Regions from separate parts of the Methylibium sp. T29-B genome, predicted to be linked through region 3. Evidence: predicted binding sites of a transcription regulator. Region 3 holds the regulator's gene; each other region holds the start of a gene.
The links. Region 3 encodes sigma-54, which starts transcription at its own class of promoters, with help from an activator protein. Its sites were predicted from a motif close to TGGCANGNAANCTGCTTT; they were not measured.
Positions count from the first base shown of each region.

Region 1: cydP (cytochrome oxidase putative small subunit CydP) is a predicted target of sigma-54. The motif match lies at 4,911-4,928, and genes of this name have one in related genera.
Region 2: pedF (cytochrome c-550 PedF) is a predicted target of sigma-54. The motif match lies at 5,143-5,160, and genes of this name have one in related genera.

Region 1 is NZ_AZSN01000016.1:687-9,127, reverse strand. Features, by position in the region: gene Y694_RS04580 (bifunctional protein tyrosine phosphatase family protein/NAD(P)/FAD-dependent oxidoreductase) at 1-9, opposite strand, end outside; partial or broken gene Y694_RS04575 (MBL fold metallo-hydrolase) at 97-980, opposite strand; gene Y694_RS04570 (DUF2892 domain-containing protein) at 1,007-1,195, opposite strand; gene Y694_RS04565 (sigma 54-interacting transcriptional regulator) at 1,560-2,834, shown strand; gene Y694_RS04560 (C4-dicarboxylate ABC transporter) at 2,871-3,824, opposite strand; gene Y694_RS04555 (OsmC family protein) at 3,888-4,334, opposite strand; gene cydP (cytochrome oxidase putative small subunit CydP) at 4,939-5,151, shown strand; partial or broken gene Y694_RS04545 (cytochrome ubiquinol oxidase subunit I) at 5,148-6,703, shown strand; gene cydB (cytochrome d ubiquinol oxidase subunit II) at 6,714-7,856, shown strand; gene petA (ubiquinol-cytochrome c reductase iron-sulfur subunit) at 7,891-8,441, shown strand, end outside.
Region 2 is NZ_AZSN01000102.1:1,372-9,812, forward strand. Features, by position in the region: gene Y694_RS14945 (methanol/ethanol family PQQ-dependent dehydrogenase) at 1-566, opposite strand, end outside; gene Y694_RS26010 (sensor histidine kinase) at 746-2,074, shown strand; gene Y694_RS26015 (response regulator transcription factor) at 2,071-2,703, shown strand; gene Y694_RS14960 (sigma-54-dependent Fis family transcriptional regulator) at 2,776-4,914, opposite strand; gene pedF (cytochrome c-550 PedF) at 5,195-5,668, shown strand; gene Y694_RS14970 (ABC transporter substrate-binding protein) at 5,665-6,495, shown strand; gene ruvC (crossover junction endodeoxyribonuclease RuvC) at 6,522-7,076, opposite strand; gene Y694_RS14980 (phosphatidate cytidylyltransferase) at 7,076-8,050, opposite strand; partial or broken gene Y694_RS14985 (lysophospholipid acyltransferase family protein) at 8,047-8,441, opposite strand, start outside.
Region 3 is NZ_AZSN01000212.1:22-4,569, reverse strand. Features, by position in the region: partial or broken gene Y694_RS19735 (SPOR domain-containing protein) at 1-32, shown strand, start outside; gene Y694_RS19730 (thiol:disulfide interchange protein DsbA/DsbL) at 92-736, shown strand; partial or broken gene lptA (lipopolysaccharide transport periplasmic protein LptA) at 829-1,457, shown strand; gene lptB (LPS export ABC transporter ATP-binding protein) at 1,454-2,209, shown strand; gene Y694_RS19715 (RNA polymerase factor sigma-54) at 2,209-3,732, shown strand; partial or broken gene Y694_RS19710 (class I SAM-dependent RNA methyltransferase) at 3,827-4,548, shown strand, end outside.

The sequences.
Region 1 (8,441 bases), on a different contig from region 3:
GATGTCCATGGGGTTTGTCTCCTGAGCAATCGCTGAAACGCATCGTTGAAATGGCAAGCGGTCGCTCTGATGGCGGCCTGCAGCGGCGGAAACGCTCTACACGGCGTTCAAGGGGATCTTGATGTAGCGCGTGCCGTTCGATTCCGGCTCGGGCAGCTGGCCCGCGCGCATGTTGATCTGCACCGACGGCAGGATCAGCGTAGGCATGCCCAGCGTGGCATCGCGTGCATGGCGCATGGCGACGAACTCTTCTTCGCTGATTCCATTTCGCACGTGCACGTTCTTCTCGCGTTCTTCGGCTACCGTGCTGACGTACTGCACTTCGCGACCGCCGGGCTGGTAGTCGTGGCACATGTAGAGCTTGGTTTCGGGCGCAGGCTCAGCACCTTGTTGATCGACCGGAACAGCGTGCGCGCGTCGCCGCCGGGGAAGTCGCAGCGTGCCGTGCCGTAGTCGGGCATGAAGAGCGTGTCGCCGACGAAGGCGGCGGTCTGGTTGGCGTCGCCGATCACATAGGTCATGCAGGCCGGCGTGTGCCCCGGCGTGTGCATGGCGCGCGCCTCCATGCCACCGATGTGGAAGGTCTCGCCATCGCTGAAGAGGTGATCGAACTGGCGGCCATCGTGGGCGAATTCGGCCCCGGCGTTGAACAGGCTGCCGAAGACCTTCTGCACGGTGGTGATGTGCTGGCCAATGCCGAGCTGGCCACCGAGTTCCTGCTTCAAGTAGGGCGCGGCCGACAGGTGGTCGGCATGGACGTGGGTCTCCAGGATCCACTGCACCGTGGCGCCAAGTTCGCGCACGCGCGCGATGAGGAGGTCGGCGCTGGCGTTCGAGGTTCGGCCCGACTTTGGGTCGTAGTCGAGCACGCTGTCGACCAGCGCGCATTGCATCGTGCCCTTGTCGAGCACGATGTAGCTGACCGTCCAGGTGGCGGGGTCGAAGAAACCTTCGACTTGCAGGGCGCTGCGGTTGGGCATGTGCGGTCTCCTGTTCAGCGGATGCATCAGTGCGTCGGGCAAGTCTTGATGCCGAGCACGGTGTAGAGCGGGCACCAGCCGACCGCGCCGGTGAGCAGCGGCACCACGCCGATGTAGCCCCACAAGCCCACCTTGCCGGTGGCAGCCAGGCCGATCAGGACCAGACCTGCGACGATGCGCAACACGCGATCCACACTGCCTTCGTTCGTCTTCATGCTCGGTCTCCAGTGGGTTGTTTGACAGGCGTGGCGGCAGCCACACCCTGTTCCTGATCAAGACGCGTGCCATCCCCCGTCGAAATCAGTGCCGTCTTCCAAGTCATTGATTGGCAACGAGTTTCTTTCCGCCGCGGACCGTTGGCGAGAACTTCGGCGATGCCAGGGCGGCCTCTGGCAGTGAGGCATGGCAGTGTGATGGACCCGGATTGGCAGTGCTGGCAGCAGCGCGCACAATCACCGCAACCTGCCGCCCAACATGCCTACCAAGACCCCTGCGCACATTCCGATCGAATCGGCTGCCCTGCGGACTGAGCCCCAGGTCCAGGCCCTGATCTCGTTCCTCGAGCACGAGGCGCAACCGATGATCGTGCTGGACCCGGACTACAACATCCTGGCCGCCAACACGGCCTACCAACGTCAGTTCGGAACGGTGGACAAGCCCTACATCGGGCACAAGTGCTTCCGCGTCTCGCATCACTACGACGTGCCATGCGACCAGGCGGGCGAGCATTGCCCGATGCGCAAGGCCTTCGAGCTCAAGGGCCCGGATCGGGTGCTGCACATCCACCACACGCCGCGTGGCCCGGAGCACGTGGACGTGGAACTGCGCCCCATCCTCGGCGCGCAGCGGGAGGTGGTGGCCTACGTGGAGCGATTGGCCACCGTCCGCAGCGCCTCGGCCCGACCCAGTTCCGATGGCCTCGTCGGGCGGGCAGCAGCCTTCAACACCGCTTTGGCGGCGGTACAGCGCGTGGCGCCGTCCACGCTGCCGGTGCTGTTGCTGGGCGAATCGGGTACAGGCAAGGAACTGTTCGCGCGTGCGGTGCACGAGGCCAGTCCGCGTGCGAACGGCCCCTTCGTCGTGGTCGACTGTTCGGGGCTGACCGAGACGCTGTTCGAAAGCGAGCTGTTCGGCTACGAGAAGGGCGCCTTCACGGGTGCCAATGCGCGCAAGCCCGGTCTGGTCGAGACGGCCAAGGGCGGCACGCTGTTTCTCGACGAGATGGGCGACGTGCCGCTGTCGATGCAGGTCAAGCTGTTGCGCTTGATCGAGTCGGGCACCTTCCGTCGCGTGGGTTCGATCGAGTCCCAGCAAGCCGACTTCCGCCTGGTGGCCGCCACCCACAAGCCGCTGCAGCAGATGGTGGCCGACGGCCGCTTCCGCCAGGACCTCTACTACCGCATCAGCGCGTTTCCGATCCACCTGCCGCCGTTGCGCGAGCGCGCGGACGACATCCCGATGCTGGTGGATTCCTTCCTGCAACGGGGCGGGCCCGTCAAGCATCGCATATCGGTCGACGCCCAGGCGATGGCGAGATTGCAGGCCCATGACTGGCCGGGCAACATCCGCGAGCTGCGCAACGTGCTGGACCGTGCCCGCCTCTTTGCCGATGACGGCATCGTGCGAGTTGAACATCTTCCCGAGTCTCTCAGTGGCGACGGACCGCACCCGGTCGCCATCCCGGCCCCTGCCTCGGCACCAGCCGGAACCGTCGCGCGCGGTGGGGAGATCAGCGACGCCGACCTGCGCCGACTCGCCGAGACCTCGCGCTGCACACGCAAGGAACTGGCGCGCCAGGCGGGCTTGAGCGAACGCACCCTTTACCGACGCCTGAAGGCGCTGGGCCTGGTCTGAGGGCTGGCCGCCGAAGCACGCTGGCGGACATCGACGTCAGGCCGGCGCCATGCCGGCGCCTGCGCTGATGGGCACGGTTTCGGGTGCCAGGAGGCTGCCGTCGCGCAACCCGCGAAGAGTGGCCAGCACGAGTGCAGCGATCAGCAGCGATGTGGCAGCCAGCAGCGTGATGCCCAGCACGCTCAGGGGCCCCGTCGGTGCCAGGCGAAGTGTCAACGCCGTGAAGGCGGCCATCGGAAAGCTCATGCCCCAGTGCGCCATGCCGAAGGGCTGGTCCGCGATGCGGCGCAAGAGGGGCGTCACCCAGAGCAGCGCAAACAGTGCTGCGCCCCACGAGCCCCAGACCACCAGCGGCGTGATGCCAAAGCGCAGCGCGGACAAACCGATGGCTGCCGGCGGCGCGATGAAGATAAAGGTCGTCGGCAACAGTCGCTTGGACCAAAGGCCCTGATTCGCCAGTCGCACGAGCAGCAGCACCAGCACCACCGGCCAGAACAGCGCGCCGATGCCGAACTGCGCAGCCGACCACTCAGCTCGGCCCAGCGGCACGCCCGCGAGGGGCACGAGCACGTTGCCGACGATCGGGATGAAGAGAGCCGGCGTCAGGCTCGCCCAAGGCAGTCCGCCGCCGGGGCCGCTGCGCCACCAGCGCGACATCACCCAGGCGGTGATCGACAGTTGAAGCAGCGATGCCGTCCACCACAGCGCTTCGAGCACGGGACCTCCGAGTCCGGCGGACACCGCGGCTGTGACGAGCAGCAGCAACGCGATGGGCACGGCGGCCAGGAACACATGCCGCACCGGGTGCTTGAGGTCGTCGGCCCAGGCGTCGGGGTGGCGATGAAGGCGCCACAGGCTGGCCGCAAGCAGCGCGGCGAACACAAGCGCAGCGGTGGCGCCGATCACGAGGGCGCCAGCACCTGCGCCATCGCCCAGCACAGGCGCGGCAGCATGCCAGGCCAGCGACAGCCCCGCCAGGCCCATCACCATGCATACCAGCCGGGCGCCAGGTGCTTCAGGGGCGAACGAACCGTGCTCATGGCCGCGTGCTCGTCACTTGAGGTGGGCCCCGAGGGCATCCAAGACTTCGACCGTCACCGGGATCGCTGGGCTGACGCTTTGCGTGACGGTGCAATAGGCTTCGAAGGTGGCGAGCACGCGTTCCAGGTGTTCGAGGCGGGCGGCAGGAACGCCCAAAGTCAGCCGGACGGTCATGGCCAGCACGCGCATGCGGCCTTCGGCATTGCGCCCGACGTCTGCGTGCACGCTGCAGGACAGGGGCTCCGGTGCCTGCTTGAACTTGCGCAGTGCGAACAGCAGTGAGGCGCTGAGGCAGTTGCCCACCGCGGCAGCAAGCAGCTGAACGGGCGAAGGACCGCCGCCCTGGCCCAGCGGTGGCGGTTCGTCGGCGCGCAGTGCAGGGCCCGGCGTGCCGAAGCCGACGTCGAACTGGTAGTCCTGCACTTGTGTCAGGCAGACGCTCGGGGTGGATTCGCTCATGGCGGTGTCTCCTCGGGGGTGGGGTGTCGAGCGTTCAAAGCGGCAGCGCGAGAATCGGTTGGCGATGGAGCGAGGGTGGGTCTTCCTCTGTGTTTGGTACAGAAGAAGCGATCGGCACGGCCGCGTCGTAGCCGCCGGTCGAGGCACCGGCCCTCGCGAGTTGCGGCTGCGGTTCGGAACGGGGAAGGTCCATGGCTCGAGCCCTGACTCCAAGGCAGCAGGAGCACGACACCACTCGGCCGTTTGCACCTACGCCATGCCCTGTATCTGCGAATCTCATGCCAGCGGTGTGAGCGGCTCCGACCCAACGCATGGCGTCTGGCTGATGCGAATTCCTTCCTCGGAAGACAGGGAAGCCTGACGCAAGTCGGTGCCATTGCAGGCGCTGCTGCCGACAAGTCAATCACTGCCGAACGCTGCCAAGAGCACCGCCAAGTGCCCTTGACTGGCAGCGTCGCGACGCGCTTTGGCAGTCACGGCCACGCTCGACTTCGCATTGGGAGCAGACCGCCACAACGCGAACTCACCTGCTGGGCGCGCAAGCATCGCCGCTTTGCCGACGGCATGGGGGGGCGGTGGCACGGAACTTGGAGAGAGGGAGCCCATGAACCGCGATGACAGTCGACTGCTGCGCCACCTCACCACTGCCGTGGCGGTGAAGCTGGCCGTGCTCGCCGTGCTGTGGTGGACCTTTGTTCGCGACAGCTCGGTCGATGCCGGCAGCGAGCAGACGGCTGCGCATCTCGTGGCACCAACAACCCCTTCGGCCACCCGGCAGCCGAACTCACCGACAACAAGACAGGAGCATCCCCAGTGATTTCCGAGCAACTCGTCGACTTGTCGCGGCTGCAGTTCGCGGCCACGGCGATGTACCACTTCCTCTTCGTGCCTCTCACCCTTGGCATGGTCTGGCTGCTGGTGATCATGGAGAGCGTCTACGTGATGACGGGCAACGTCATCTGGAAGGACATGACCCGCTTCTGGGGCAAGCTCTTCGGCATCAACTTCGCGCTGGGCGTCACTACCGGCATCACGCTGGAGTTCCAGTTCGGCACGAACTGGGCCTACTACTCGCACTACGTGGGCGACATCTTCGGCGCCCCGCTGGCCATCGAAGGGCTGATGGCCTTCTTCCTCGAGTCGACCTTCATCGGCCTGTTCTTCTTCGGCTGGGATCGCCTGCGCAAGACGCAGCACCTGATGGTCACGCTGCTGATGGCCATCGGCACCAACCTCAGCGCCCTGTGGATCCTGATCGCCAATGGCTGGATGCAGAACCCCGTCGGCGCCGAGTTCAGCTACCAGACCATGCGCATGGAGATGACGGACTTCTGGGCCGTCGTCTTCAACCAGATGCCCAGGCCAAGTTCGTGCACACGGTGTCGGCCGGCTACGTGACCGGGGCCATGTTCGTGCTGTCGGTCTCCAGTTGGTATCTGCTGCGGGGCCGCGACGTCGAGTTCGCCAAGCGCAGCTTCCGCGTGGCCGCGGCCTTCGGCCTGGCCTCGACGCTGAGCGTGATCGTGCTGGGTGACGAGTCCGGCTACACGGTGGGCGAGGCCCAGCAGACCAAGATGGCGGCCATCGAAGCGATGTGGGAGACCGAGCCTGCGCCGGCGAGCTTCAATGTGGTGGCTTGGCCCAACGAGGCAGCGCAGAAGAACGACTGGGCGATCGAGGTGCCGTGGGTGATGGGGCTGATCGGCACCCGCAGCATCAGCAAGGAGATTCCCGGCATCCGCGAGATCAAGGCGCGCAACCGTCAACGCATTGAAGGCGGCATCGTGGCGGTGACCGCGCTGGAAGCCCTGCGCAAGCACCGCGATGACGTCGCGGCCAAGGAGACCTTCGAGCGGCACAAGGCCGACCTCGGCTTCGGTCTGCTGCTGAAGAAGTACGTGGTTGACGTCAGGACAGCCACGCCGGACATCATCGACCGGGCGGTCAACGACACCGTGCCGCGGGTGGCGCCGATGTTCTGGAGCTTCCGCCTGATGGTGGCGCTGGGCATGGCCATGCTGCTGCTCTTCGGTCTGGCCTTCTGGAGCACGCTGAAGGGCGCCTGCACCGGCAAGCCCTGGCTGCTGAAGTGGGCTGTGTGGATGCTGCCGGCGCCCTGGCTGGCCTGCGAACTGGGTTGGGTGGTGGCGGAGTACGGCCGCCAGCCCTGGACGATCTATGGCGTGCTGCCCACGCACCTGAGCGTGTCGACGCTGAGCGTGAACAGCCTTTATGGCTCGCTGGCCGGCTTCGTCGGCTTCTACACGGTGTTGCTGATCGTCGAGGTCTACCTCATGCAGAAGTTCGCGCGTCAGGGTCCGGGCAGCCTCGGCACCGGCCGCTACCAGTTCGAGCCGGCTCACGCCTGAAGGAACCGCGATGCTTGACTATCCAACCCTCAAGGTGATCTGGTGGCTGCTCGTCGGCGTGCTGCTGGTCGGCTTCGCCATCATGGACGGCCACGACATGGGCGTGGGCACGCTGCTGCCCTTCGTCGGTCGCGGCGATGAAGAACGCCGCGTCGTCATCAACACCGTCGGCCCGCACTGGGACGGAAACCAGGTCTGGTTCATCACCGGTGGCGGCGCCATCTTTGCAGCCTGGCCGCTGGTCTATGCCACCGCGTTCAGCGGCTTCTACTGGGCCATGCTGGCGGTGCTGTGGGCGCTGTTCTTCCGCCCTGTGGGCTTCGACTACCGCAGCAAGATCCACAACGCCACGTGGCGCAGCACCTGGGACTGGGGCCTGTTCATCGGCGGCGCGGTGCCGCCATTGATCTTCGGCGTGGCCTTCGGCAACCTGCTGCAGGGCGTGCCCTTCGGTTTCGACGACTACCTCGTCAGCACCTACGCCGGCAGCTTCTGGCAGTTGCTCAACCCATTCGCGCTGCTGGCCGGTGTGGTGAGCAGCGCGATGATCACGATGCACGGCGGCATGTACCTCGCGCACCGCACCGAGGGCGAGATCCAGCGGCGCGCGGCGCGGGGCGCTGTCGGCGCTGCCCTGCTGATGGCATTGGCCTTCGTGGCTGCAGGGGTGTGGCTGCGCATCGGCGACATCCAGGGCTTCGTCATCACGTCGGTGCTGGACCCGGCCGCCATGCCCGACCCCTTGGCCAAGACGGTGGTGCGCAGCGCTGACGGCTGGTGGCTCAACTATGCCCGGCAGCCCTTGATCTGGTTGCTGCCGGCCATGGGTATCGCAGGTGCGTTGCTGGCAGCCGGGCTCGTGACGTTGCGCCGGACGCTGGCTGCCTTTGTGGCTTCAGCACTGGCCATCGTCGGTGTGGTGGGCACGGCTGGCGCCGCCATGTTCCCGTTCATCATGCCCTCGTCGAGCATGCCCAACGCGAGCCTGACGGTGTGGGACAGCGTGTCCAGCCCCATGACGCTAGGCCTGATGTTGGCTGCCACGCTGGTCTTCATGCCGCTGATCGTGCTCTACACGTCATGGGCCTACCGGGTGATGCGCGGCAAGGTCACCGTGGCCCACATCCGCGCGAATGAACACAACGCGTACTGATGCCACTTTCTCGGCCGTGGCCAGGAGCCGAACCATGAACCCGACACTCCCCCTTGCATGCCCGGGCGCCCGCGCATCGGTTGACGCAACTCCGCACGATCCTGACAAGCGGCAGTGGCTCATTGCCACCGGTGCGGCTGGCGGTGTCGCAGCCCTGGCCACAGCCGTTCCCTTTGTCCCCACCTTCGCGCCCAGTGAGCGGGCCAAAGCCGCGGGCGGTCCGGTGGAGGTGGACTTGTCCGACATGGCCACCGGAGGCAGCAAGACCGTGGAATGGCGTGGCAAGCCCGTCTGGGTCGTGAAGCGTACGCCCGCCATGCTGGCAGCCCTGCAGGGCCACGATGCCCAGCTCGTGGATCCGCAGTCCCAGAAGGACCAGCAAGCCGCCTATGCGCGCAACGAAGCGCGTGCGGTCGGCGCCGCGAATCCCAGTCTCCCTGATGACTGGCCCGGTGGCGTCTTCTGTCCTTGCCACGGCTCAACCTTCGGTGGAGCAGGGCGTGTCTTCAAGAACAAGCCGGCGCCAGCGAACCTCGAAGTTCCGCCTTATCGCTACGCGAGCGACTCGCGCATCCTCATCGGCGA
Region 2 (8,441 bases), on a different contig from region 3:
ACGATGAAGGGCGCGCCGGTCATCGTGTAGCCCACCTTGTGGTCACCGAACTTCTCGTTCCACACCACCTTGCCGGTGGCGCGGTCCAGCGCCACGACGCGTGCGTCGAGCGTACCGAAGTAGACCTTGTCGCCGTAGATGGCGGGGCCGCGGTTGACGACGTCGCAGCACGGACGGATGTCGTCGGGCAGGCGGTGTTCGTAGGTCCACAGCTGCCGGCCGGTCTTCGCGTCGAGCGCCGTGAAGCGAGAGTAGGAACTGGTCGCGTAGATCACGCCGTCATGCACCAGCACCTGGCCTTCCTGGCCGCGCTGCTTTTCGCCGCCGAAGGAGTGGCTCCATGCCGGGACGAGCTTCTGCACGTTGGCGGTCGATATCTGCTTCAGCGGGCTGTAGCGTTGGGCCTTCAGGCCCAGACCGTAGCTCAGGACGTCGGTGCTCGTGCGGTCGTCGTTCGAGATGTCTTCCCAGGTGACGTTCTTGACGGCGTGCGCACCCTGGGACAGTCCCAGGACGGCCAGCGCCGCTGCGACGGACAGGGCGTGACGGACGGGATGCTTGCTCATCGGTATCTCCTCATGTTGTGGTGTACGAGCGAGCCGGAGTCTAGGAAGCGGGGTCCACGGTGTATCGGGAGATCGCCCGCGCGAGATCGGGAGATCCTCCCGCTCGCCGCGATCGGGTCAGGAATGACGATTGCTGCCTGCCCGGTGTGCATGCGATCGACGTAGCAAAGGAGACACCCATGGACTTGAGCAAGCGCCTCGTGGTCTGGCTCGCCTTGCTCGCGGCGCTGTGGCTGGGGATCACGCTGGTCTACACCGCCGTGGCGCTGCGCTCGGGCATCCAGGACGAGATGCAGGGCGCCAACGCGGTGGTGGAACTGCTGTCGACTGCTGCGGAGGCAAACCTCGGCGACGCGCACAGCCAACTCCGGCTGCAGGCCCTGCTCGCGGAGGGGCATGCACGGCACCTGCGGGTGCGCTGGGCCGATGAGCCGAGTCAGGACAACCTGGAGCAGGTGTCACTGCTCCACGACTACGCTCGCCGGCTGGCGCCCGCGGGAAAGCCCGTGGCCCAGCACCGCATCGCGATCGGTCCGCGAACGCTGATCGTCGAACCGGCGCCCGACAGCGAGATCGACGAGGTACTGGGCGATGTGCTGCCGTTGCTGCTGCTGTTGCTCGTGGCCGGCGGGGCGATGCTGTTCGGCGTGTGGTGGATCGTGCGCCAAGCGCTGGCGCCGGCCAGCGTGCTGTGTGCCGGACTGGCCCGGCTGCAGGCCGGCCAGCCGGAACCGGGCTTCCCGGCCTTGAGGCTGCGCGAGTACGCGGCTATCGCGCGGGGCATCGACGAGCTCGCCGCCGGACTGGCCACGGCGCGGTGCGAGCAGAGCCGGCTCACCCAGCGACTGATCGACGTGCAGGAGCGCGAGCGGCGCAGGCTGGCGAGCGACCTGCACGACGAGTTCGGCCAGCATCTGACCGCCATGTCGGCCACGGCTTCGCTGCTTCAGCGCCATGCCGCACGGCTTGATCCGGTAGAGCTGGCGCGCTGCGCGGACCAGATGGTCGCTTCGCTGGGATGCATCCGACTGCAGCTGCGCACGCTCTTGAGCCGGCTGCGGCCGCACGGGCTCGAGGCCGAAGGACTGGCGCACGAACTGGCGGGCTTGATCGATCGGGCCCGGGCTCATCACCCAACGGTGACGATCCGGGCCGACATCGCCGTGCCGCTGCCGGCACTGCCAGAGGATGCCGCGCTCGCGCTCTACCGCAGCCTGCAGGAAGCGTTGACGAACGCCTACCGACACAGCGGCGCCGGCGAAGTGCAGGTTCGTATCGATGTGCCGGCCGTGCAGCGTGTGCGGATGCGGGTGATCGACGATGGCTGCGGCCGCGCCAGTGCGCTGCCGCGGGGGTGGCCTCGGCCTGCTCGGCATGCGCGAGCGCCTGGCCATGGTGGGTGGCGGATTGCGACTGGTCGACAACGCCGGTCCTGGCCTGTGCGTCGAAGTCTGGGTGCCGGTGCCGGCCGTCGCCGTCACCGAGTCACTCGAGGGAGAAATGCTTGATACACGTCTTGCTGCTTGACGATCACGCGGTGGTGCGGGCGGGGTACCGGCAGCTCATCGATGCCGAGCCCGACATGTGCGTGGTCGCAGCCTGCGCCACCTCGGCTCAGGCCTGCGAGCAACTGCGCCTGCAGCAGATCGACGTCGCCGTCGTCGATCTCAGCCTGAAGGACGACAGCGGCCTGCAGGCCATCCAGAGATTGCGCGCCCGGCTGGCCTCGCTGCGGATCCTGGTGTTCACGATGCACGCCCAGCAGAGCTATGCACTGCAGGCCTTGCGCGCCGGTGCGCTGGGCTACCTGACCAAGGACTCCGACCCGCAGGCGATGCTGGATGCGGTGCGTCAGGTCGCTCAGGGCCGCCGGGTGTTTTCCAGCGAACTGGTCGAGGCGATGCTCGATCCCCTGGAAGTGGAGCGCGGCGGGCCGCTGCGGCAGCTCACGCCGCGCGAGTTCGATGTGCTGCGGCTGGCCGCCCAGGGCCTCGCGACGCGTGCGATCGCCGAGGCCATGCACCTCGGCGACAAGACGGTGCTGAACTACATGTCGCTGATCCGGCAGAAGCTGGGTGCAGCGAACGACCTGCAATTGCTGCGGCTGGCGGCGCAGAACGGCCTGGTCGAGCTCTGACCACGGCGCGGTGCCGGCGCCGACGCAGATCCGTCCGGACCTGGTTTTCGCCGGCACTGCACCCGGTGGCGCTCAACGGCCGGCGCCTGGCGGCCAGTAGAGCTTGCGGTAGATCGTGTTGCGGCTGATGCCCAGTCGCCGGGCGGCGACCGAGATGTTGCCGCCGGCCTCGGCCAGCGCGCGGCGGACGGTGTCGTGCTCGAGCTGGTGCAGCGTGCTGCGTCCGCCCGGCGCTTCGCCGACCTGGGCGCTGCCGAGGCCGTCGGGTGCTGCCGCGTCCGAGGGTTGCGGGTTAGTGTGCTGGGCCATGCTCACCGGCGGCCGAGAGGCGGCGACCGAGGCGGGCTCCTCGTCCAGTGTGCGACGCGCATCCTGCAGAAAGTCTTCGGACAGGTGGTCGACGGTGATCACGGCATCGTCGCCAGCCATCGCCACCGCGGTGCGCAGCACGGTGGCCAACTGGCGGATATTGCCCGGCCAGCGGCAAGCCTGCATCAGCCGCAACACCTCGGCGTCGAGGCGCAGCAGACGACCACGGCACTCGCGCTTGAGCAGCTTCTCGGTCAGCGCCAGCAGGTCGGTGCGCTCGCGCAGCGCCGGCAACTGCACCACCAGGCCGTTCAAGCGGTAGTACAGGTCCTCGCGAAACTGCTTGCGGTCGATCAGTTCTCGCAGCGGTTGATGGGTCGCGCTGATGACCGACACATCGACCGGCAGCGCCCGCGTGCCACCGAGCGGCGTGACCTCACGTTCCTGCAGCACCCGCAGCAGCCGCGCCTGCAGGCCCAGCGGCATGTCGCCGATCTCGTCGAGGAACAGCGTGCCGCCGTGCGCCTGCAGGACCTTGCCCACGGCGCCCTTGCGGCGCGCGCCGGTGAACGCGCCTTCCTCGTAGCCGAACAGCTCCGACTCGATCAGGGTCTCGGGGATCGATGCGCAGTTGACGGCAATGAAGGGGCCGCTGGCGCGGCGCGAGCCCTGGTGGATCGCGCGGGCCAGCATTTCCTTGCCGGTGCCGGTCTCGCCCTGGATCAGCACCGGGATGTCGCGGTCGAGCACTCGCTTGACGCGCGTGACCACGTCGTCCATGCGCGCATCCCCGGTCTGCAGCTGTCGCAGGCTCGGCGACGGCGGCACGGCATTGGGATGGGCCGTCGGTTCGCGAGCGGTGTCGGGCAGCGCGTCGCGGGCGGCCGGCTCGCGGGCCGCCTCGTGGGCGAGCGCCTCCGGCTGATCGTCACGGGCGCGGCCCAGTTGGTGCCAGCCGGTGCCATTGAAGCGGGCGTTCGCATGGATCTGGCGGCCGTCGGGCAGGCTCAGCTCCAGTGGCGTCGACAGCGTCGAGCCGAAATGGTCGACCAGCGCTCCGAGCGACACGCCGAACAGGCCGGTGACCGTGTTCATCCGCAAGGCCGCGCCCGACAGGCGCAGCATGTCCAGTGCGGCGCGATTGGCGGCCAGCAGCTTGCCGTCCTGCCCGACGGAGACGATGCCTTCCATCAGCGTGCCGAGATAGTCGCGACGCAGGTGGAAATGCAGGCGCAGGGTCTGGTGGCTGTCCTCGATCAGCCAGTGGTTCTGGATCATGCGCGCCGACATCTTCACCAGGCCCATCGTGTGGACGTGGAAGGAGTGGTGATCGCCGCTGACGTCGAGCACGCCGACCAGGTTGCCGCGCGGATCGAAGATCGGCGAGGACGAGCAGGTCAGGAACTGGTTGGCGTGGACGAAGTGCTCGTCGGCATGCACGATGGTCGGCGTTTCGGTGACCAGCGCGGTCCCGATGGCGTTGGTGCCCTTGCTCGATTCGCTCCAGTTGACGCCCGGCGCCAGCGCGACCTTGGACGCACGCGTCAGGAAGTCGTCGTGACCGATCGAATGCAGCACCGTGCCCTGCACGTCGGTCAGCAGCACCATGCTCTGCGTCGCGAGAATCTGCTCCAGCAGCATCTCCATCACCGGCACCGCATGGAGCGACAGACAGCGGTTGCGCTCCCGGGCCACCGCCAGATCCGAGCGCATCAGCGGGGTGTGGTCCGGCGGCCGGATCGGGCTCAGCCGCAGCGAGGCACAGCGTTCATGCGACTGCGCGATGGTGTCGACGTGACCCGGGTCCGGCGGCAGCCAGACGCTCGTCGCGGAATGGCCGAACCCGGACGGGCGCCGGCTGTCACGCTGGGCAGCGCGCGTGGCGGTGGGGGATGCGGTCATCGTGTCTCCTTGGGGGCGTCAGCCTCTCGGGCGGCCGGCAGCCGCCTCTGCTGTGTGTCCATTGCCTAGGCGTTTGAACGCCTTGTCGTCACTGCCTGAATCGTCCCCCTGTCACCGTGCCAGCCTGGCCCTGCGGCACATCCATGGGGAGCGTCAGTATGCTCCAGTGTGGAGCAAAATGACGGTGTGAACCGTCACGAGCAGGGGTTCGGGGCAGAACTGTGGCGATGGCACATCACTTGCACCCTCGGACTGTCCCTCTGATTTGGAGCATCTTTCTATGAACTTTCGTACCCAGTGCCTGCGCCATCTCGTCGCGCTGAGCCTGATCGCCGGCGCCGCGGGCGCCTACGCCCACGGGGACGTCACGCCGCAGGCCGTCGATACCCAGTCGCTCCCCGCGCTCGGTGATACATGGCGCGCCGAGAATCCGTACCGCAAGAACGACGAGGCCATCAAGATCGGCACCTCGGCCTATAACCAGAACTGTGCCCGCTGCCATGGCCTGGAGGCCATCTCCGGCGGGATCGCTCCCGATCTGCGCAAGCTCGACGGCGAATGCGCCACGCTGAAGGACGACAAGAAGAAGGCCGCCTGCGTGAAGGAAATGGACGAGTATTACGCCACCACGGTGCGCCACGGACGCACCCGCAACGGCGCCGTCTACATGCCGCCGTTCGAGGGCGTGATGCAGCAGGAAGCGGTCTGGGCCATCAAGAGCTACCTCGAAACCCGCCGCGAGAAGCCGCTGTGATCTCCCGTCGCCGGTTGCTGGGGGCCTCCGCGGCACTGGCGCCGCTGTCCGCGCCGCTCCGTGCCGAGGGCAGCGCGCTGGAACGCGTGCGGCGCAGCGGGAGGCTGGTGGTGGCGGTCTACCAGGACATGCCGCCGTTCAACCTGAACGGTCAGGGCGTCGATGTCGATCTGGCCGCGGTGCTGGCCGACAGCGTGGGCGTGCCGCTCAGCCTGTTGCCGATCCCGGCCGGCGAGAGCGTCGGCGACGACCTGCGCAACGCCGTCTGGCGCGGCCACTACCTCGGCTGGGGTCCGGCCGACGTGATGCTGCATGTGCCGATGGACCGCCCGCTGATCGAGGCCAATCCGCAGGTGGAGGTGTTCGGCGCCTACTACCGCGAGACGGTCATGCTGGCCTGGGACAGCGAGCGCGGTCCGACGCCCGAGACCATCGAGGCCCTGCGCGGGCAGAAGATCGCGGTGGCGGGCGTGTCCCTGCCGGGCTACCTGCTGGCCAGCGCCGACTCCGGCGCCCTCCGCGACACGCTCAGCACCCAGCACGCCGACGGCGTGGCAGCGGCGAAGACCCTGCTCTCCGGCGAGGTGGTGGCGGCCGCCGGCCTGGCCTCCGAACTGGAGGCGACGCTCGCCGGCCAGCCGCGCTACAAGATCGTGCCGCTGCCGCCGATCCCGCGAGCGCCGCGCAACGGCTGGGTGGTCGGCTGTGCCGTGAAGCGCGGCGCGACCGACCTGGCGCAGGTGATGCAGCGCCGCCTGATCGACCTCAACAACGGCACAGGCCTGCGCGATCTCTTCCGGCGCCACAACGTCGTCTGGCGCGGCTGATCGCCGCCGACCGGCCTCGGCGCCGGTCAATAGCTGCGGCCCTTGCGGTATTGCGCATGGGCGCGCCGCGCCAGCGGGCTGACGGCGGCGATCGCCGCCTGCGACGCGCCCGCGTGCGCATGGCAGACCGCGAGGCCGAGCGCATCGGCTGCGTCCCGGCTCGGCTCACCGGGCAGCGACAGCAGCCGCGCCACCATGGCCTGCACCTGCTCCTTGCGGGCGTGGCCGTGGCCGACGATCGCCTTCTTCATCTGCAACGCGGTGTACTCGGCCACGGCCAGATCGCCCGACACCAGCGCCGCCAGTGCCGCGCCCCGGGCCTGACCGAGCAACAGCGTCGATTGCGGATTGACGTTGACGAACACGATCTCGACCGCGGCGCAGTCCGGCTGGTAGCGCGCCGCGACCTCGCGCACACCCTCGAAGATGATCTTCAGCCGCCCCGGCAGGTCGCCGTTCGGCAGCGCGTCGGTGCGTACCGTGCCGCTGGCGATGTAGTGCAGCCGCGACCCCTCGCACTCGACCACGCCGAATCCGGTGGTGCGCAGCCCTGGATCGATGCCGAGGATCCGTGTCGCCATCAGAAGCTCAGGTTGAAGTACCAGCGCACGGAATGGAAGAACACAGGCGCCGCGAAGCACAGCGGCGCCACGCGGTCGAGCAGGCCCACCGCACCGGTGACCGAGGCGCGGTTGCCCCAGTAGTGCACGCCGGCGTCGCGCTTGAGCGCCTTCATCACGAACTCGCCCATCGTGCCGCAGGCACTGGCGATCAGCGCCATCACCATCGCTTGCCCCGGCTTGAAGGGTGTGATCCAGTACAGCAGACCGCCGACGATCGCCGCCACCAGCGCGCCGATCAGCCAGGCACGGTAGCTGAAGCTGCGGCTGATGTGGCGCGCCACGGGGCGGCGGCGCAGGCGCCGGCTCGCGGCCTCCTGAGCGATGTGGGCCACCGCGACCACCAGCACCAGGAAGAACACCAGGAAGGCCCCGCGATCCTCGCGGTTCGGAAACTGCAGCAGCAACAGCGCCGGTGTATGGCTCATGCCGTAGACGCAGACCATGATGCCCCACTGGATCTTCGCGTTGCGCTCGAGGAAGCGCTCCGGGTCGCCGGCCAGCGCGCTCACCACCGGGATCGCCAGGAAGATGTAGACCGGAATGAAGACCGAAAACAGGTCGAAATTGCGGTTGGCCACCAGCAGGTACTGCAGCGGCAGCACGATGAAGAAGGCCAGGATCAGGCTGCGGTGATCGCTGCGCCGCGTGTGCATCAGAGTGATGTACTCGCGCAGCGCCAGGAAGCTGAGCACGCCGAACAGCAGTGTCGCCCCCGCCGCACCCGACACCCAGGCGAGCCAGAACACCGAGGCGCCGATCCACAGGGCGCGCAGCTCGCGCTTGAACCGTTCGTGCCGGTCGCGGCTCTCTTCACCGCGCTCGCGCAGCGAGCGCAGCAGGGCCACGGCGCTGATCAGCAGCAGCGCGCCGAACACCAGCAGGAACAGCAGGCCCACCTGCTGCGAGGCACTGAGCTGCCGCAAGCCGCTCATGCCGCGACGTCCTTCAGCACGACCACGGCCGCGCGTGCGCGGTCGAGGAAGTCGCGCTTGCTCTCGCCGGGCGTCAGCGGCGCCAGCGGCGCGCCGAAGGTCACCGAGCACAGGATGGGCACCGGCACCACCTCCCCCTTGGGCATCACGCGCTGCACGTTGTCGATCCATGCGGGGATCAACTGCACCGTGGGGAACTGCTCGGCCAGGTGGTACAGGCCGCTCTTGAAGGCCTGCGGGTCGCCGCGGTTGCTGCGCGTGCCTCGGGGAAGATCACCAGCGAGTCACCGCTTCGCAGGGCCTCGACGAGGGGCTCGAGCGGGTCCTGGTCGTCCGTGCGCTGGCGCGCCACGTAGACCGCGTTGAACACCTCGCGCGTGATCCAGTGGCG
Region 3 (4,548 bases):
TGGTGTCGGCGCTGGTGCGGGTGCAGAAATGAACTTCGCGGCGTGGGGATGACTCCACCGCTGCGTCTGTCTGAACGCTGAAAGGATGCTCATGAACCGTCGTGACTTCACGACCCTGTCGCTGGCCACCACCTGCGTCGGACTGCTGCCGGCCTTCGGCCACGCCCAGGGCGGTCCGGTCGAGGGCAAGGACTACGTGAAGCTGTCGCAGCGCCAGCCGACGCAGGACCCGAAGAAGCTCGAGGTCGTGGAGTTCTTCTGGTACGGCTGCCCGCACTGCCACGCCTTCGAGCCGATGCTCGAATCCTGGGTCAAGAAGCTGCCGCCGGACATCACCTTCCGGCGCCTGCCGGTCGCCTTCCGCGAGGTGCCGTTCGTGCTGCACCAGAAGCTGTACTTCGCGATCGAGGCCCTGGGGCTGGTCGACACCCTGCACCGCAAGGTCTTCACCGCGATGCACGTCGAACGCAATCCGCTGAACACGCCCGAGGCGATCGGCGACTTCGTGGCGAAGAATGGCGTCGACAAGGCCAAGTTCCTCGACGTGATGAACTCGTTCTCGGTGCAGACCAAGGCCCGCCAGGCCGCCGCGCTGTCGGCCGGCTACAAGATCGACGGCACGCCGGCGATCGGCATCAACGGGTCCTACTACACCTCGGGTTCGCTGGCCGGCAGCAACGACCGCGCGCTGGCGATCACCGACCACCTGATCGCGCAGATCCGCAAGGGCGGCTGACCCTCGTTTGGCGTCGACGCGACAGCGGCCGTCGGAGCGGCGGCCGGCCGTGGCAAGCGATCGAACTCACCCTAGAATCGGCAGCAAGATTCATGCCGATTCCCTCCATGTCCGCTCCGACCCCCTATCCTGCATCGCGGTGCACCTTGCTGGCGCAGCCTGTTTGCCGGGCCGTCCTGGCGGTGCTGGGGCTGGCCCTGCTGCCGGCCTTCGCCGCCGAAAAGGCTGACCGCAGCCAGCCGCTGGCCTTCACTGCCGACTCGGCCCGGGTCGACGAGGTCAAGCAATTGAACATCCTGTCGGGCAACGTCGAGATCACCAAGGGCAGCATCGTCATCCGCGCCGACCGCGTGGAGGTGCGCCAGAGTCCCGAGGCTACCAGTCCGCGGTGGCGACCGGCTGGCCGAACAAGCGTGCCTACTTCCGCCAGAAGCGCGGCAGCAACGACGAGTACATCGAGGGCGAGGCCGAGCGCCTCGAGTACGACGGCCGCGGCGACACCGTGCGGCTCGTGAACCAGGCCGTGCTGCGGCGCTTCCGCGGCAGCACGCTGGCCGACGAGGTGGCCGGCAACACCATCTCCTACGACAACGTGACCGAGGTCTTCCAGGTGCTCGGCGGCCCGGCCTCCGCGGCCGCGCCAGGCCGGGTGCGCGGCGTGCTGACGCCGCGCGAGAACCCGGCTTCGGCGCCAAACTCCGGGGCGGGGACGCGGCCATGAACACGGCGATGGCGAGCCGCCTGGAGGCTCGCGGACTGCAGAAGAGCTACGGCGCCCGCAAGGTCGTCAAGGACGTGCACCTGGCCGTTGCGGCCGGCGAGGTGGTGGGCCTGCTGGGCCCGAACGGCGCCGGCAAGACCACCAGCTTCTACATGATCGTGGGCCTGGTGCGCGCCGACGCCGGCGAGATCCGCATCGACGGCGCGCCGATCGAGCGCCTGCCGATCCACCAGCGCTCGCGCCTCGGGCTGTCCTACCTGCCGCAGGAGGCCTCGATCTTCCGCAAGCTCACCGTCGAGGAGAACATCCGCGCGGTGCTGGAGCTCCAGTTCGACGAACGCGGCAAGGCCTACACCAAGGCACGCATCGACGAGCTGCTCGACGGCCTGCTGCACGACCTGTCGATCGACAAGCTGCGCGACAGCCCGGCACCGGCACTGTCGGGCGGCGAACGGCGGCGCGTCGAGATCGCCCGCGCGCTGGCCACGCAGCCGCGCTTCATCCTGCTCGACGAGCCGTTCGCCGGCGTCGATCCGATCGCGGTGATCGAGATCCAGCGAATCATCGGCTTCCTCAAGAGCCGCGGGATCGGCGTGCTGATCACCGACCACAACGTGCGCGAGACCCTGGGCATCTGCCACCGCGCCTACATCATCAGCGAAGGACGCGTGCTGGCCGAAGGCACCCCCGAGCAGATCGTCGAGAACGCCGACGTCCGCAAGGTCTACCTCGGCGAGCACTTCAGGATGTGATGAAGCCTTCCCTGCAGGTCCGTTTTTCGCAGCATCTGGCGCTCACGCCGCAGCTTCAGCAGTCGATCCGGCTGCTGCAGCTTTCCACGCTCGAGCTTCACCAGGAAGTCGAGCAGATGCTGGAGCAGAACCCCTTCCTCGAAGTGGAGGAAGATGCGCCGACCCCGTTCGACGCGCCGGTGGAGCGCGCCACGGCCACGGAGCGCCAGGCCGATGACGCCTGGGAGGGCTCGGGGTCCGAGGTGGCCGCCGACCCCGAGCCGGTCGCGGTGGATGCGGCCGAGTTCGGCACCACCGAGCGCGAGGACTGGGAGAACGGCACCGAGCGCGAGGACTTCGACGGCATCCGCGAGACGCCCGGCAAGGCCGGCAACAACGACAGCGACGAGTTCGACCCCATGGAGCGCAGCAGCGCCGGGGTGAGCCTGCAGGACCACCTGCGCGACCAGTTGCGCGGCATGCGCCTGAGCGACGAGGACCGCGGCGCGGTGATGGTGCTGATCGAATCGCTCGACGAGGACGGCTACCTGGCCGACCCCCTGGAAGAGATCGCCCAGCGCCTGGCCGGCGACGAGGACGACATCGCGGTCGAGGAGCTGCTCGACCGCCTGCGCTGCGCGCTGAAGTGGCTGCACAACCTGGAGCCGCTGGGCGTCGGTGCGCGCGACCTGTCAGAGTGCCTGACGCTGCAGCTGCGGGCCGGACCGCGCTGTGAGGCGCAGATGATCGCGATCCTGATCTGCAAGTACCACCTCGAGTTGCTGGCGCGGCGCGACGGCAAGAAGCTGATGGCCGCCACCGGCGCCGACGAGGAGCTGCTGAAGGCCGCGCAGGCGCTGATCGTGCGCTGCGAGCCCAAGCCCGGCCGGCCCTTCACCAAGGCCGAGGCCAACATCATCGTGCCCGATGTCATCGTGCAGAAGGCCGGCCGCGGCTGGCGCGTGGTGCTCAACCCCGACGTGATGCCCAAGCTGCGCATCAACGACCTCTACGCCCAGGCCATCAAGCAGCAGCGGGGCGCGCGCACCGAATCGGGCGCGGGCCTGAGCTCGCGGCTGCAGGAGGCGCGCTGGTTCATGAAGAACATCCTGCAGCGCTTCGACACCATCCAGCGCGTGTCGCAGGCCATCGTCGAGCGCCAGAAGGCCTTCTTCAGCCATGGCGCGATCGCGATGAAGCCGCTGGTGCTGCGCGAGATCGCCGACGAGCTGGGTCTGCACGAGTCGACCATCTCGCGCGTGACCACCGCCAAGTACATGTCCACGCCCTACGGCACCTTCGAGCTGAAGTACTTCTTCGGCTCCTCGCTCAACACCGAGGCCGGTGGCAATGCGTCGAGCACCGCGGTGCGTGCGCTGATCAAGCAGCTGGTCAGTGCCGAGGACGCCAAGAAGCCGCTGTCGGACAGCCAGCTCAGCAGCATGCTGGAAGAGCAGGGCATCCAGGTGGCACGCCGCACGGTGGCGAAGTACCGCGAGGCGCTGAAGATCGCGCCGGCCAACCTGCGGCGCACGATGATGTGACGACGAGGTCTCGGGCCCGAACCGGCAACAAGACCCAGCGCCCCGCCCGGTGTCGACCGAGGCGCGAGCGCAACCCTCGAACCCCTCTGCACGCATGAACGTCGCCCTTCCGCCCGACGCCCCGCCGTCCTCCTTGTTCCTCCCCTGCGCGGCCGGCGTCGAGGCGCTGCTCGCCGACGAGGTTGCCCGGTTGCTGCCGGGCGCGGCGGCGCAGACGCAGCGCGGCGGCGTGATGGTGCGCGGCGGCCCGCGCGAGGCGATGGCACTCAACCTCGGCAGCCGGCTCGCCCAGCGCGTGCTGTGGCAGGTGGCCGATGCGCCCTACCGCAGCGAGGACGACCTGTACGCGTTGGCCCGCAGCCCGCGCTGGCCCGACTGGATCACGCCGACGCAGACCCTGAAGGTGGACGTGACCGCGCAGCGCGCGCCGCTCAAGAGCCTGAACTTCGCCGCGCTGCGCATCAAGGACGGTGTCTGCGACGCGATGCGCGACGCGCTCGGCGCGCGCCCGAGCGTCGACACCCGCCGCCCCGACCTGCCGCTGCTGCTGCACCTGGCGCCCGAGCACGCCACGCTGTATGTCGACACCTCGGGCGAGGCGCTGTTCAAGCGCGGCTGGCGCGAGGACCAGGGCGAGGCGCCACTGAAGGAGACGCTGGCTGCCGCGATGCTGGCCGCCGCCGGCTGGCAGGGCCGCGAGGCCGACGGCCCGCTGCTCGACCCGGTGTGCGGCTCCGGCACGATCGCGATCGAGGCGGCGCAGATCGCCTGCGGCATTGCCCCCGGCTCGCTGCGGCGCTTCGCGTTCGAGCGCCT